2 regions of the Streptomyces sp. NPDC058691 genome follow, and region 1 is predicted to be linked to the other one. Evidence: riboswitches for the same ligand, from Rfam matches in the RefSeq annotation. Region 1 holds a riboswitch; the other holds the start of a gene.
The links. Region 1 has a riboswitch for cobalamin ahead of ACFWVC_RS05520 (ribonucleoside-diphosphate reductase subunit alpha). Riboswitches for the same ligand answer to the same signal wherever they lie in the genome.

Region 1 (3,200 bases):
CCGTGCTGCCGCTGTACTCGCTGATGCTCGGCCTGCTGGCGATGCTCGGCTTCATGGCGCTGGCGAGCGGGGTCGGAGCGGGGATCACGGGCTACAACGGGCAGCTGGCGATCCCTCAGCTCTTCGAGAACATGTTCCCGTCCTGGTTCGCGGGCGTGGCCTTCGCCGCGATCGGCATCGGCGCCCTGGTGCCCGCCGCGATCATGTCGATCGCCGCGGCGAACCTGTTCACCCGCAACATCTACAAGGACTTCATCAAGCCGGACGCCACCCCGGCGCAGGAGACCCAGGTCTCCAAGATCGTCTCGCTGCTGGTCAAGGTCGGCGCGCTGGTCTTCGTCCTCACCATGGACAAGACGGTCGCCATCAACTTCCAGCTGCTGGGCGGCATCTGGATCCTGCAGACCTTCCCGGCCCTGGTCGGCGGACTGTTCACCCGCTGGTTCCACCGCTGGGCGCTGCTGGCCGGCTGGGCGGTCGGCATGGTCTACGGCACGTGGGTCGCCTACGGGGTCGCGAGCCCCGCCCAGAAGCACTTCGGCGGCTCATCCGACACCATCCCGGTCATCGGGCAGATCGGCTACATCGGCCTGACCGCCTTCGTGCTCAACGTGGTGGTCACGGTCGTCCTCACCGTGGTCCTGCGGGCCGTCAAGGCGCCCGAGGGCGTGGACGAGACGACGCAGAAGGACTACACCGCCGACGCCGGCGAGCCCGGCGTGCAGCGGGATCTGCCGGGGGATCACCCGGATCTGCCGGTCGCCGCCGGCCACTGACGGCCGGCTCCGGCCCACGGTCACGGGCCGCCGCCCTGGGACGGGGCGGCGGCCCGTCGTCATGCGGTCCGCGCCCGCTCGGGCCGGCGGAAGGTACGGCGGTACGCCTGCGGGGTGGTCCCCGTCCAGCGCGCGAAGTGGTGGCGCAGGTCCACGACCGGCACGCCTGAACCGGGCAATCTGTAACCGCCCCGACACAACATCTGGTGGCGTCACGAGCGGGCGCCACTAGATGTATGCTCAACTCCGCTGTCGCCGCAGGGGAAGCCGGTGGGAATCCGGGACTGCCCCGCAACGGTGTGCGGGCGCCTTGAGGCATGCCCGCGAGTCCGATACCTGCCGACGGCACCGTCCGGCGCGCCGTCCGGACGGTGAAGTGTCCGGGCCTCGCGGGTTGGGCCGGCGGACGCGCCGCGGCATGCCCTGCCCTGCGTGCGCCCCGTCATTCCTCCCGCGTCGTCGCCGTACGAGGGAGAGAGCACACGTGACCATCGCGCCCGCCGCACCCGTCGCCACATCGGAGCCGGCCTCAGCCGGCAGCGACCTGCTGCGCATCCTGACGGAACTGACCGCAGACCTCCCCGACACCGACCCCGGCCGGGTCGCCGCCGCCGCCTTGCGCGGCCGCAGCGCCGCCGCGGACGAGGCGGAACTGCGGGCGCTGGCCACGGAGGCCGCCGCCGGGCTGATCTCGGAGGACCCCCAGTACTCGCGCCTGGCGGCCCGGCTGCTGACGACCGCCATCGCCGAGGAGGCGGCCGGCGAGGGAGCGGTGTCCTTCTCCGCCTCCATCGCCGTCGGCCACCGCGAGGGCCTGATCGCCGACGGCACCGCCGAGTTCGTCGCCACCCACGCCGCCCGGCTGGACGGCCTGGTCGACGCCGCCCTCGCCGGCCGCGCCGACGACCGCTTCGGCTACTTCGGCCTGCGCACCCTGCACAGCCGCTACCTGCTGCGCCACCCGATCACCCGCCAGGTCATCGAGACCCCGCAGCACTTCATGCTCCGGGTGGCCTGCGGTCTCGCCGAGGACCACACCACCCGCGCGCTGGACGAGGTCGCCGCGCTCTACGGACTGATGAGCCGGCTGGACTACCTGCCCAGCTCCCCCACGCTCTTCAACTCCGGTACCCGGCACCCGCAGATGTCCTCCTGCTACCTGCTGGACTCCCCGCTGGACGAGCTGGACTCGATCTACGACCGCTACCACCAGGTCGCTCGGCTGTCGAAGCACGCCGGCGGCATCGGCCTGTCGTACTCCCGCATCCGCTCCCGCGGTTCGCTGATCCGCGGCACCAACGGCCACTCCAACGGCATCGTGCCGTTCCTGCGCACCCTCGACGCCTCCGTCGCCGCCGTGAACCAGGGCGGCCGCCGCAAGGGCGCGGCCTGCGTCTACCTGGAGACCTGGCACGCGGACATCGAGGAGTTCCTGGAGCTGCGCGACAACACCGGTGAGGAGGCGCGCCGCACCCACAACCTCAACCTGGCGCACTGGATCCCGGACGAGTTCATGCGCCGCGTCGACGCCGACGGCGACTGGTCGCTGTTCTCCCCCGCCGACGTGCCCGGCCTGGTCGACCTGTGGGGCGAGGAGTTCGACGCCGCCTACCGCGAGGCCGAGGCCGCGGGCCTGGCCCGCAGGACCCTTCCGGCCCGCGAGCTGTACGGCCGCATGATGCGCACCCTCGCGCAGACCGGCAACGGCTGGATGACCTTCAAGGACGCCTCCAACCGCACCGCCAACCAGACCGCCGAGCCCGGCCGGGTCATCCACTCCTCCAACCTCTGCACGGAGATCCTGGAGGTCACGAACGACGGCGAGACCGCGGTCTGCAACCTCGGCTCGGTCAACCTCGCCGCCTTCGTCCTCGCCGGCGCCGCCGATCGGCACGAAACCGGCGCGGACGTCATCGACTGGGAGCGGCTGGACGCCACCGTCCGCACCGCCGTGACCTTCCTCGACCGCGTGGTGGACATCAACTTCTACCCCACCGGCCAGGCCGCCTCCTCCAACGAGCGCTGGCGCCCGGTGGGCCTGGGTGTGATGGGCCTGCAGGACGTCTTCTTCAAGCTGCGGCTGCCCTTCGACTCCGCGCAGGCCACGGCGCTGTCCACGCGGATCGCCGAGCGCATCATGCTCGCCGCGTACGAGGCCTCCTGCGACCTGGCCGAGCGCCACGGCCCGCACCCGGCCTGGTCCGAGACGCGTGCCGCCCGCGGCGTCCTGCACCCCGACCACTACGCGACCGAGGCGAACTGGCCCGAGCGCTGGGACGCGCTGCGCGCCCGCGTCGCCACGACCGGCATGCGCAACTCGCTGCTGCTCGCCATCGCCCCGACCGCGACGATCGCCTCCATCGCGGGCGTCTACGAGTGCATCGAGCCGCAGGTCTCCAACCTCTTCAAGCGCGAGACGCTGAG
Region 2 (3,200 bases), on a different contig from region 1:
AACGGTTTCCACGACACCGCCAATGCGATGGCCACCACCATCTCCACTGGCGCACTGGCTCCCCGGACAGCGGTGGCGATGTCCGCCGTGCTGAACCTCGTCGGAGCGTTCCTCTCCGTGGAGGTCGCCAAGACCATCTCCGGGGGAATCCTCGACGAGACCGCGGGGATCAGGCCCGAGGTGATCTTCGCCGGACTCGTCGGCGCCATCGTCTGGAATCTGCTGACGTGGCTGGCGGGGCTCCCCTCCAGTTCCTCGCACGCGCTGTTCGGCGGGCTGATCGGCGCCTCCGTCGCGTCCGCCGGATTCGGGGCGGTCAACGGCGACGCGGTCGTCATGAAGGTGCTCATCCCGGCCGTCTGCGCCCCGGTCGTCGCCGGGGTCGCCGCGCTGCTGGCGACCCGCCTGACCTACCGCATCGGCCGCGGCACCGACCCGGCCGCGACCGCCAAGGGCTACCGGGCAGGGCAGATCGCCTCGGCGGGACTGGTCTCCCTCGCGCACGGCACGAACGACGCCCAGAAGACGATGGGCGTCATCACGCTCGCCCTCATCGCGGGCAACGTCGTCGCCCCCGACTCCGACCCGCCGCTGTGGGTCATCGTCTCCGCGGGTCTGGCCATCGCGCTCGGCACCTTCATCGGCGGCTGGCGGATCATCCGCACCATGGGCAAGGGCATCACCGACATCCAGCCGCCGCAGGGCTTCGCCGCCCAGACCGGCGCCGCGGCCGTCATCCTGGCCTCCTCGCACCTCGGCTTCTCGCTGTCCACCACGCAGGTCTGCTCCGGTTCCGTCATGGGCGCGGGTGTGGGCCGCAAGGGCGGCGTCGTCCGCTGGAGCACCGCGGGCCGCATGGTCGCCGCCTGGGCGCTGACGCTGCCGGCCGCCGGCCTGGTCGCGGCGGGCGCCGCGCTCCTGGCCGACCAGAGCGACCTGGGCGTCACCGCGGTCGCCGTGCTGGCGCTCGCGGTGTGCGCGGCAATCTGGGTGGCCGCGCGCCGCAGGCCGATCGACCACACCAACGTCAACGCCGACGGCCTGGACGCCGGGGAGCCGGGGATCGTGACCGCGGCCATCGCCGTCGTGACGCCGCCGCCCGCGGGCACTCTCTCCCCCGTCACGAAAACCGCCGACACCGACCACGCCAAGGCCACCGCCTGAGGGCGGGCACCGCCCTACAGGTCCCGGAAGGACACAGCAGCATGCACATCGACTGGGCTGCCCTCGGCTCCGTCTTCGGCGTCAGCCTCGCCGTCACCGTCGGCCTCGTCGGCCTCTTCACCCTCGGCATCGTGGGCCTGTCGCGGCCGGCCGCGACAGGCGGCGGGCAGGGCGCCGTGGTGCGCGCGGGCGCGTACGCGTGCTTCGCGCTGTGCGCGGCGGCCGTGGCGTACGGGATCCTCCTGATCGCCGCCTGACGCCCCGCCAGGCGGTGTGAACTCGGCCTCAGCTCCCGGCCTTTCCGGTCGTGAGCTGGGGTTTCCGTCTTTCCCTGGCAATTCGGGGTGAGTTGACGGGCCGGATCGGCGCGTGGTGGTATCGGAACCGCCACACGGCGGCAGGAGAGGAAGTCCGGTGCGAATCCGGCGCGGTCCCGCCACTGTCACCGGGGAGCGCGCCTCCACCAGCGGCCACGGCCCCGTACCACGGGCCGGAAGGCCGGGGGTGCCGCCGATCCGGGAGCCAGGAGACTCTCACCGCCGGTCACGTCGATCCAGGGCGCGGACCCTGAGTGAGGACACCAGCGATGGGCGGCAACCGCCGTACACCCGACGCCGGCCCTGCCGCGCCCTCCGTCTTCGCCGCCGGGGCGGCCCTCGGCTGGCTGGCCGACCTCGCCCTCGCCGACCCGCGCCGCGGGCATCCTGTGGCGGTCTTCGGGCGCGCGGCAGGCGCATTGGAGCGCGCGTTGTGGCACGACCATCGCGGCCGGGGCGCCCTCTACACCGTGTTGTGCGCCGGGGGCGCCGCGGCGGCCGCCGCGGGGACCGCACGCGCGGTACGCCGCTCCCCCACCGCGTCGGTGGCCCTGACCGCGGCCGCGACCTGGGCGGTGCTCGGCGGTACGTCACTGGCCCGTGAGGCGCGGACGATCGGCGCCGCCCTCGCCGCCGGGGACACCGCGGCGGCGCGGGCCCGGCTGCCCCATCTGTGCGGGCGGGACCCGCAGGCCCTGGACGAGCGGCAGATGGCCCGTGCGGTCGTCGAGTCGGTCGCCGAGAACACCTCCGACGCCGTCGTGGGCGCCCTGGTGTGGGGCGCGTTGGGCGGTGTGCCGGGGCTCGTGGGCTTCCGGGCGGTCAACACCCTTGACGCGATGGTCGGTCACAAGTCGCCGCGCTTCAGCCGGTTCGGCTGGGCGTCGGCCCGGCTGGACGACGTCGCCGGCTTCCCCGGCGCCCGGCTGACCGCCGCGCTCACCGTGCTGGCGGGCCCCGACCGGCGGGGCGCGTGGCGGGCCTGGCGTGAGGACGGCGGCCGGCACCCCAGCCCGAACGCCGGTCCCGTGGAGGCCTCGTTCGCCGGGGCGCTCGGCGTACGGCTCGGGGGGACGCTGGCCTACGGGGGCCGGGTCGAGCACCGGCCCGTACTCGGCGCCGGCAACCGGCCGGTGGAGGTGGCCGACATCGAGCGGGCGGTGCGGTTGTCGCGGCGGGTGAGCGCGCTGGCCCTGGCGGTCACGGCCGGGGGCCGGCTGGCCTGGCACGGGCTCGCCCGGAGGGGGAACGCATGAGCGGCGGCGCGCTGTTGGTCGCGGGCACCACCTCGGACGCCGGCAAGAGCGTCGTCACCGCCGGCATCTGCCGCTGGCTGGCCCGCCAAGGCGTGTCCGTGGCGCCCTTCAAGGCGCAGAACATGTCGTTGAACTCGTACGTGACGCGCGAGGGCGCCGAGATCGGCCGCGCGCAGGCCATGCAGGCGCAGGCCGCACGCGTGGAGCCGTCCGCGCTGATGAACCCGGTGCTGCTCAAGCCGGGCGGCGACCGCACGAGCCAGGTCGTCCTGATGGGCCGCCCGGTGGGCGAGATGAGCGCGCGCGGCTACCACAACGGGCGCCGCTCGGAACTGCTGGAGACCGTCACCGCCTGTCTGGAGGAGCTGCGCTCCCGCCACGACGCCGTCATCTGCGAGGGCGCGGGCAGCCCGGCCGAGATCAACCTGCGGCACGGCGACATCGTCAACATGGGCCTGGCCAG

Region 2: linked by a shared signal. The riboswitch ahead of ACFWVC_RS15205 (cobalamin biosynthesis protein) and the one ahead of ACFWVC_RS05520 (ribonucleoside-diphosphate reductase subunit alpha) in region 1 are both predicted to bind cobalamin.

Annotation. Positions count from the first base shown of each region.
Region 1 covers NZ_JBHXSO010000005.1:82,879-86,078, reverse strand. Annotated here, with positions in the region: gene mctP (monocarboxylate uptake permease MctP) at 1-776, shown strand, start outside; cobalamin riboswitch at 1,006-1,135, shown strand; gene ACFWVC_RS05520 (ribonucleoside-diphosphate reductase subunit alpha) at 1,261-3,200, shown strand, end outside.
Region 2 covers NZ_JBHXSO010000018.1:54,666-57,865, forward strand. Annotated here, with positions in the region: gene ACFWVC_RS15195 (anion permease) at 1-1,164, shown strand, start outside; gene ACFWVC_RS15200 (hypothetical protein) at 1,206-1,421, shown strand; cobalamin riboswitch at 1,567-1,697, shown strand; gene ACFWVC_RS15205 (cobalamin biosynthesis protein) at 1,751-2,737, shown strand; gene ACFWVC_RS15210 (cobyric acid synthase) at 2,734-3,200, shown strand, end outside.